Regions from separate parts of the Glutamicibacter sp. PAEs-4 genome, predicted to be linked through region 1. Evidence: riboswitches for the same ligand, from Rfam matches in the RefSeq annotation. Region 1 holds a riboswitch; the other holds the start of a gene.
What was found. Region 1 has a riboswitch for S-adenosylmethionine ahead of ACR9WD_RS01320 (ABC transporter ATP-binding protein). Riboswitches for the same ligand answer to the same signal wherever they lie in the genome.
Positions count from the first base shown of each region.

Region 2: linked by a shared signal. The riboswitch ahead of ACR9WD_RS13730 (OsmC family protein) and the one ahead of ACR9WD_RS01320 (ABC transporter ATP-binding protein) in region 1 are both predicted to bind S-adenosylmethionine.

Region 1 covers NZ_CP195017.1:263,119-267,841, forward strand. The annotation lists gene acs (acetate--CoA ligase) at 1-278, opposite strand, end outside; gene ACR9WD_RS01310 (ABC transporter permease) at 340-1,167, opposite strand; gene ACR9WD_RS01315 (aliphatic sulfonate ABC transporter substrate-binding protein) at 1,174-2,196, opposite strand; gene ACR9WD_RS01320 (ABC transporter ATP-binding protein) at 2,281-3,096, opposite strand; SAM riboswitch class I at 3,102-3,204, opposite strand; SAM riboswitch class I at 3,472-3,563, shown strand; gene ACR9WD_RS01325 (acyl-CoA dehydrogenase family protein) at 3,579-4,723, shown strand, end outside.
Region 2 covers NZ_CP195017.1:2,909,458-2,914,180, forward strand. The annotation lists gene ACR9WD_RS13725 (DEAD/DEAH box helicase) at 1-1,813, opposite strand, end outside; SAM riboswitch class IV at 1,954-2,075, shown strand; gene ACR9WD_RS13730 (OsmC family protein) at 2,107-2,652, shown strand; gene ACR9WD_RS13735 (FadR/GntR family transcriptional regulator) at 2,743-3,444, opposite strand; gene ACR9WD_RS13740 (L-lactate permease) at 3,475-4,723, opposite strand, start outside.

The DNA.
Region 1 (4,723 bases):
GCAACGCGGTCGCCGGGTTCGCCTTCGAAGTACAGCGCAACCTTCTCGCCGCGTCCTGCGGCGACGTGGCGGTCGGCGCAGTTCACTGCCGCGTTCAGCTTGCCGCCGAGATACCAGGAAATTTCCGGGCCGCGCTGCGCCTGGGGGTCAGCCGGAATGATGCGGCTGGTGGTGTGCCACGGGGTGTCCCAATCCAAAAGGTGCGCCGCTTCGTCCCAGAATTCCTGGCGTGCCGCCTCTGATTCAGGTGCTGAGGTTGTTGCCAATTCGGTGGTCATTGCAAACTTTCTTTGGTGGGGGAAGGGATAGCGTTGCCAGCCGGTGCTAGCTAGTCCGGGGCTAGGTCCAGCGTTTGATCGCCCAGCGTTCGGCTATCGATAGCAGGGCATCGGTGATTTTTCCGAAGACGGCCAGCAGCACGATGGTCATGATCAGGCGGTCCAGGCGGCCATTGTTCTGCGAATCGGTGAGCAGGAAGCCCAAGCCCATCGATGCTCCGAGCAGTTCAGCCGCGACCAGGAAGAGCCACGCTTGGGCCAGTGCCAAGCGCAGTCCGGAGAAGATGGAAGGGACTACCGCGGGCAGCTGGACTGTGCGCAGCAGCTTCAGTCCCTTCAAGCCGAAGGAGCGAGCGGCCTCGATCAGGTGGGCATCGACATGGCGCAATGCCAAGGCGACGGTGGTGAAGACCGGGAAGAACGCGCCGATGATCACGAGCGTGACCTTGGAATCTTCGCCCATTTTCATCCAGAGCACCAGCAACGGAACCCAAGCCAGCGAAGGGACGGCGCGCAGGGCGCTGATGCTCAGGCCCAGAAACGCATCTGCCAATTTGGACAGGCCGACGAGGGCGCCCAGCGCCAGGCCGAGCAGGGAACCAAAGGCGAAGCCGAGCAGAACACGCTGGGTGGAAATGCCGATGTGCTTGCCAAGATCGCCATCTTCGAGGAGCTCAAAGGCGGCGGCAACGACCGAGCCTGGAGTCGGCAGCGTCCACGGGGCAACGGTGCCGCTCACCGTGACGAATTGCCAGACAGCCAGGGTGGCCAGCGGCAGGATCAGCGCAAGCAGCCATTTGGGTGCTCGCAGGATCGTTGCGGCGATGCCTGCCTTGTGCTTGGCAGGTGTCGGATTTTCCCGGGTATCAGCTACGTTTGCGGTGCTCATCGCTGTTTACTCTCCGGAGATCTTCGTAGCATCTGCCTTGAGGGCAAACTGGTCGTCAACGAGGGTTGCCAGTGCTTCATCTACGGATTCCTGCTTGGAAACATCGCCGCTGGCCACCAGGGTGGGGCCAATGTTGCTCAGCACTCCGGTGAATTTGGCGTCGGGAACCGCCGGAACGTCCAGATTGGAGCGTTCCTCGATCACGGTCTTGGCAACTTCTGGTTCGAGCCCTGCAACGTCGGCCAGGATCTCAGCGGTTTCCCCAGGGTTCTCGGCAGCCCAGCCGCGAGCCTTCTCATAGGCGTCGACCACGAGCTGGGCCAGTTCGGGGCTCTGCTCGATGAAATCTTCGCGGGCGTTCAGCGCACCGTAGGTGTTGAAGTCCAGGTTCCGGTAAACCAGCTGCGCGCCGTCTTCTTCGGCGGCGGCCATGATTGGATCCAGGCCGCTCCAGGCATCGACCGAACCGTTGACCAGCGCGGTGCGGCCATCGGCATGCTGCAGGTTCTGCAGCTTGATGTCATCTTCGCTCAGTCCCGCGGTGTCCAGAGCCTGGAGCAGGAAGAAGTAGGGATCGGTGCCCTTGGTGGCGGCCACGGTCTTGCCTGCCAGGTCTTCAACGGACTCGATCTTTGAATCCTTGTCCACTACCAGGGCTGCCCATTCCGGCTGGGAGTACAGGGCGACGGTCTTGATTGGTGCACCGTTGGAACGGTTCAGCAGCGCTGCGGAACCGGCGGTGGAACCGACATCAATAGCACCGGCGCGAAGCGCCTCATTGGCCTTGTTGGAACCTGCGGACTGGATCCACTCGACGTCAACGCCCTGTTCCTTGGCGGCCGCATCCAGCCATCCCTTTTCCTTGAGCACCAGGCTCAGCGGGTTGTACGTGGCAAAGTCGATGGACAAGGTCTGATCACCGGAGTCGGCCGTAGCGTTTTCGCCAGCGCAGCCGGTCAGGGCAACTGCGCCCATGAGCAAAGCGGCGGCGGACAGTGCGGTGCGGCGGGAGAAGCGGTTCAAGAGCATGGAGAATCCTAGAATTATGCGTGCAAGCGGATGGACGATAGGGCAAAGAGCAAGGATCGCCGAGGATCCAATGCGTTCCCTGGATTAATGGTTGGTTGGGTCGACGCCGAGCAGGCGCAGCAGGTGCAGGCGATCGGCAACGAACTTCTCGTCCGTGTGTCGGCGTGGTTTCCCGGCGGAGATCGCTAGGTCTTCGATGACACCAGCCGCGCCGTTCCCGGTGCTGCGTCCCAAGACGATAACGCGGTCAGCCAAGGTCAAAGCCTCGTCCACGTCATGGGTCACCATGAGTACCGTGGTGGGGAATGATGCGTGAATTGAGAGCAGCAAATCCTGCATCTTCAGGCGGGTCAGGACATCGAGTGCGCCGAAGGGCTCATCGAGAAGCAATACGCCCGGGCGGCGGGCCAGCGCGCGAGCCAGCGAAACACGCTGGGCCATGCCGCCGGAAATCTCCCGCGGGCGCAGGCTGGCTGCATGGCTCAGCCCGGTCAGCTCGATCAGCTCATCAATCAGCGCGTCGCCAGAGGCCTTCTCGGTTCCTGGGGCCAGACCCAGCGCAATGTTCTCGCGCACCGATCGCCACGGCAGCAGCCGTGGTTCCTGGAAAGCAACGGCGCATAGCTCGTTGATGCCGTTGACCTCGTGGGTGCCTGTGCGGATGTCACCGGTGGAGGGGTGGTCCAACCCGGAGACCGAACGCAGCAGCGTGGATTTTCCGCAGCCGCTGGCTCCTAGGATCGCGAGGACTTGGCCGGCTGGAATGTGCAAGTTGATGTCGGCCAGCACGGTGCGGCTTTCCTTCTTTGTGGAGAAGGTCCGCGACACGTTGCTGAATTGGACGTCCAGTGCGGTTGAGGTGGTTGACGTTGCCTCGGGCGCTGGAATGGTAAGAGCCATATCAATCTCCATCGGTCCTGGCGGTAGCACCGGCCTGCGGAGGTGGAGCTCCGAAGGTGGTTGCTGCGGCGTCAAAGAGCCAGATCTCTCGGCCGCTCGGGATGGTTACCCTTCTATTACAGCGAGTCGAACGATTTGGACGCAAATCTTGCGTAACATGAAAAAATCTTCGACAACTGCGTCACATTGCCCAGAAATTTCGTTATTTATTTTACCTAGGTCCGGTTCGATCGACTGCAAGCCAATCCGTGCAACTCATCTTCGATGGGACGGCGATTAGGCTGTGGGATTTGAGCATAGGCCCTTCCAAATCTGAGGCGAAATATGACTTCGCGGCTTGGAAGCGCCGGATTATTACCGTTACGAATGAATCACGACCCATCCAGAGCGGCTGAGAGATCTGGCTCCACGACGCCGCAGCAACCACCCGAAGAGCGGGACGGTGCTACTGCCAGGACCGATGGAAAGAATTGAGAACCCTTATGCCTATTGGCGAATCACCGAATGCCCCAGGGCTGGACTTCAACCAGCTCAGCGATCCTTCGCAAGCCAGCGCTCTGGAACTGGACGAGTTCGAGGAGCAGCTGCCCACCCGGCAGCTGCTGAAGATCACTCCCGGCCCCGGCGCGGATGAGCAGTACGACCGGCTGGCCGAAATCTTCCGCCCGGTCTTCGCCCAGATCGCCGCGACCGCCAAGGACCGCGACCTGAACCGCGTGCTTCCCTTCGAGCAGGTAGGCCTGCTGAACCGCGAGCGCTTCGGCGCGCTGCGCCTTCCCGTGGCCGACGGTGGCTACGGTGCGCGGCTGGTGGATGTCTTCCGCCTGCTCATCGAGCTCTCCGAGGCCGACTCCCATGTAGGCCAGCTGTGGCGCGCGCATATCGCTTTTGTCGAGAATGTGCTGGCACTGGAAGACGAGGCGCTGCGCAAGAAGTGGGTGGCCCGCATCGCCGCCGGGCAGATTGTCGGCAACGCCTACACCGAGCGCGGCGGCAACGCCCTGGGCACCTTGAATACGAAGGCCAGCTTCGTGGACGGGCGCTGGGTAGTCGACGGCGAGAAGTACTACTGCACCGGCACCATCTTTGCCGACTGGACCACTGTTGCGGTGGCCCACCCTGAGCTTGCCGGACGCCAGATCGCGGTGGTGTCCACTCAGCGCAGCGGCGTCAAGATCCTCGATGACTGGGACGGATTCGGCCAGGGCCTGACCGGAACCGGCACCACCGAATTCCATCAGGTCCCGGTGGACTGCTTCATGCCGCAGCAGCGCAATGACTCCGAAGCGGCGATCTTCCAGCTGGTGCTCATGTCCGTGCAGGCAGGCATCGCCCGCGCCGCGCTGAACGACCTGCGCAGCGCGGTGCAGGCACGCACCCGCATCTTCACCACCGGAACCGGGGTGCCGGTATACCAGGAACCCCAGGTCCTGCAGCTGGTGGGCGAGGTGTCCGCGGAGTCCTTCGCCGCTGACTCGGTGGTGATCGGCGCGGTGCTCGAAGTCGAGGCGGCCCTGGGCGATCCGGGACTGAACGACGAGGAACGCTACGCGGTCTGCGAGCTGGCAGCCAACCGTGCGCAAACCGTGGTGCAGCCGCTGGCCATCGGCGTAACGAGCAAGCTCTT
Region 2 (4,723 bases), 860 kb from region 1:
CCGATAGCGCAACCGGCTTTATCTCTTCGCCGCTTTGCAATGCCTTCATGGTCTGCAGCCACTGGTTGTGCTGGGCTTCGATAATTCCAAGATCCACCAGTTCCTGCCACCAGTCGATGCTCAACTTGTGGATGCGAATCGTATCGCCCTGCACGGTGCCCAGCTCCCCGGCTTCGGAGATCAGTTGGCGCAGCTGGGCAAAGTCCGCACCATCAATCGGTATCACCGTCAGGTCATCGAGGATGAGGTATTCATCTTGCTTGGTCAGGGCTTCGAGCAGCAGCGCGAACGGCACTTTGATCTCGCCCAGGAGCACTTCCACGGACAGGTCGAACCAGTCCCCCGTGCTTTCACCCGCTTCGACGCTGACCGTCGCCGGGGCATCGCTGATCCGGTACTTCGGCAGCCGATTCTGCTCCTCGATGATGACATCGGGATGCTCTTCCAACAGCGGCAGTGCGTGGACCAGGAAGTCGATGGACTCAGAGGTGCTGAATTTCTTCGGAGGGAAAATTCCTGATGAGGTCAGTTGCCCCAGCGAACCCAGCTCGCCGAGCTTGTCCTGCACCGAAGCGGCAATTTCCTTTTCCACGGCATGCTGGCGAGGTCCCTTGGTGGAGTACTCCCAGGAATAGCGCACGGTCAGCGGGGTTTGGATGCTTTCCAAGGACAGCTTGAGGCTGGGGCGCGCGGGAACCGGGATGCGGTAGCTGCCATCTTCGCTCTTCAGCGGCGCCATCACGCGCAATCGGTCCAGATGCTGGGTCTCGAAAAGCTCGATGGCTCCATCCGGAACGATGTGCGCACCGGAGTCGATGAATGCCGCCAGTTCCTTCGTGACCGGTTCAGCGAACTGCGCCAAGCCGAGTTCCTTGGCTTTCGGCAAAGGGCTGGAGGCGTAGGCCAGCAGGGTCGGCGGCGTGCCGATCGGCAGGAGGTGGTGGCGCTCTGCACCCGGCCCGCGCAGCTTGCCTTCCATGCGCAGGCCCTGCTCAGTGCGTCGCACATCCACGTGGGCCATGGCCGGTTGCTCGCTGAACTCCACCGGGAGTTTGGCAGCGGATCCCCCGTTGACGATCTGCACTCCGGCTTCGCGCAGGGCCTCGAAGGCGTCCATCAAGTCCTGGCCCGGCAGATCCATCAGCGAGATCCAGTCCTTGGGATCCCACGAATGCCGGTAGGTATTCTGTTCTACGTGTTCGCGCAGCCGGTCCAATTCAATGACCGCTCGGCGCTGCTTCTTGGAGAAGCGCGCATCGAAGGCGACATTGCGCCAGCTGACTCCGGTCTGGACCCAGGGGCTCTTGGTGCCCCGGCGGGCCGGCCGCGCCTGCAAGGTCAGCGCGTCCTCGCCGCCGTAGCGGGGTTCGCTGACCACTTTCAGGATCAACCCCAGCGGCTCCTCGGCGATCGGCGGCTCATCAGAAATTACCGGAAGCAGGCGGTCAAGGGTCCGCTCCCACTGCGGCTTGCTATTGCGTTTCCATGCGAAAGGGTCCACCCCGGAGTCGGAGACGAAGAAGCCCTGGTCCTCTTCGGTAGTGACTTCAATGAGCAAGGCGGCGACATCCTCGCAGGATTGAACGCCCGGATGCTTGCTGCAGAAGCTGGTGAAACTGATATTGCCGCGGTTGATTTGCAGCTCGGCCATCACCGATTCGCGCAGCACCATTGCGGAAATGCGGGAATATCCCGGCTTCATGTCCCGGTGGACGATCTCCACTTTTCCCGAATCGCACAGGAACTGGCCCAGATTGTATTCGGATTCGGTCACCAAGGTCTGGGCCGCAGAAAGTGTCAGCTGGAATTCCATACTCGCCGTTCATTGTTCGTGCAGTGGGCGCCCGAGAGCTCGATCCCATCTTAGCGAGCAGCCAGACAAGTTGCCCGATGACGAAAAGTTACCCCTGCCCTTTACGCGCTGGCACCGCAACCGATAGAAAAGAACCACAGAATCACGAGTTCCGCTCTTTGAGCCCTGGCTGAGTGGATGGCAACCCTCCTGCGTCATTGTGCGGGGTGCCCCAGGTGAAGATTCGACGCATCTTGAACGCCAAGGTGCGTAAGCGATGGCGCCCCTTGCGCCAGAAAGGGGATTAACTCCTCATGTCTAATGCAGCATCTACCCTGACCGTATCCGAAGACCGCGCACAGCGCCTGCAGGAAGCAGGCAAGGGCTGGGGCGAACGCATCTCGGCGGCCCCGCAAAGCGCCAAATTGACCTTTACCGTCGAGGGCGAGGGTTTCGATTCGGTAGCCAGCAACGTTGTCTCCGGGAAGCACACTTTCCAGGTCGACGAACCAGCTGCCCTGGGTGGCAATGATGTCGCGGCAAGCCCGGTGGAATATGCGCTCGGCGCGCTGATCTCCTGCCAGGTTGTGGTCTACCGCTTGTACGCGCAAAACCTCGGCATCCAGGTGGACGAGGTGAAGATCCAGGCCAACGGCCACCTCGATGTCCGTGGCCTCTTCGGCATTGACAAGTCCATCCGCCCGGGCTTCTCGTCGGTGGAACTGGACATCCAGATCACCGGCCCCGAATCGGCCGAACGCTATGAAGAACTGCGCCAGGCAGTGGATGCCCACTGCCCGGTACTGGATCTGTTCGCCAACCCGGTACCGGTGACCACTGCGGTGAGCATCGCCAGCTAGCAGATGCGGCAATGGCGCCCCGGGGCCGGATCGGAAAAATTCCGAACCGTTATCCGGGGCGCCATGCGCATGCTGAACTCTTGCTTATCCCTACCGCGTCTGCGAGTAGAACCAGTTAATGTGCTCTTCGAGCAGCTGGGCTGCCCGTTCGCGCTGATTCGTCGCAAAGGCGTGGTGGATGGCCTTGTGCTGGCGGCGCAGCACGCGCACCACCGGCTGCCAGGCCTCGTCGCTGGGCACTGAGTCGGAGACGTAGTCGCTGATCGAGTTGCGCAGCGATTCCATCATCGATTCCACCACGGCGTTGCCGGCCATGGAGGCCAGGAGCACATGGAACTCGGCATCGATGCGGTGGAAGGACTCGCGGGAAAGCTGCGGGTCGTCCATGCGCATGATCAGCACCGCGGTGCGGTCGATCACCTGCTGGGCGTAGACCGGGTCGCGGGGATTCATTTGCGCGGCCCAGGTTTCCAGCAGAATGCGCGACTCGACGATCTCGCGGACGTTGATGCCCTTGGCCGCCAAGTGCAGCCGCAAGGCCTGCGAAATGCCGGCCGAAGGGTTGGAGATGATCACCGCTCCGGAGTTGGGCCCGGAGCCGGTAGACGTCTTAATAATGCCCATCACATCAAGGATGCGGATGGCATCGCGGACCGAAGCCCGCGAAATCCCATGCCGCTCCGCGAGCGCACGCTCGCCGGGAAGCTGGTCGCCTACGGATAGCTTCTCTGTGCGCAGATCTTCTTCAATTGCCTGGAGAACGATCTGGTACGCACGCGGAGCTGGGTTCATTGACATCGGATCTATTTTAGCCGGTCAAGACTATGGCAGCATCCAGGACAGCACCGGGGTGGACTGCAGGTAAACCAAGCAGCACAGCACCAGCAGCATGCCTACGGACCAACCGGCGACCTTCTTCAGGATCACCGATTCCTGGCCTTCCATCTTCACCGAGGTGGCGGCGATGGCCAGGTTCTGCGGGGAGATCAGCTTGCCGACCACGCCGCCGGAGGTGTTGGCGGCAACCAGCAGGCTCGGATCGATGCCGGCATTGACGCCAGCGGTCTGCTGCAGCTTAGCGAACAGCGCGTTGGCCGAGGTGTCCGAGCCGGTCACTGCGGTGCCGATCCAGCCCAGGATTGGCGAGAGGAAGGCGAAGAACGCGCCGGTTCCCGCCAGCCAGGTGCCGATGGTGATGGTCTGGCCGGACAGGTTCATCACGTAGGCCAGGCCGAGGACCGACAGGATGGTCAGTGCCGCGAAGCGCATGTTGTAGATGGTCTTGCCGATTTCGGCAGCACCCTCGGCGAAGGTCATCTTGTATTCGCCATTGCCGTCATTCAACGAGTAGACCAGGGCCACGATCAGGCCGGTGATCAGCAGCAGGGTGCCCGGGGAAGACAGCCACTGGAAGTTGTAGACGGTGGAGGTGACCGCTTCGCCTTCGGCGTTCAGGATCTTGCCATCCAGGCCCGGCCAGCCGAACTTGATGTCGGTGCTTGCCAGCCATGCAGGAATGTCGACGCCCAGCTTCCACAGCTTGGCCACGCCGAAGATGACGATGACCAGCAGGTATGGGAACAGAGCCATCCAGGTGTTGCCTGCGTGCAGCTTGGTGTTGCCTTCGTGCGGAAGCGCAGCGGCTTCAGCGGTCAGTACGCGCTGGCGTGCTTCGTCGGCGCCCTTCGGGGTCCAGAAGCGAAGCAGGATCACTGCCGCGGCCAGGCCGATCAGCGAGGCGACGATATCGGTCAGCTCGTAGGAGAAGTAGGTGGAGCACAGCCACTGCGCGACACCGAAGGAAATGCCGATGGTCAGCGTTGCCGGCAGGGTCTGGCGCATGCCGCGCCAGCCATCGAGGATCAGCACCAGGATCGACGGGACGAACAGTGCCAACAGCGGGGACTGGTGGCCGACGATGGCGCCGATGTCGGCAGCCGGGATGCCGGTCAGCGCGCCTGCGGTGGTAATCGGAATGGCCACGGCGCCGAAGGCTACCGGGGCGGTGTTGGCGATCAGCACGGCGCAGGCAGCGCGCAGCGGGGACAGGCCCAATGCCAGCAGCATGGTG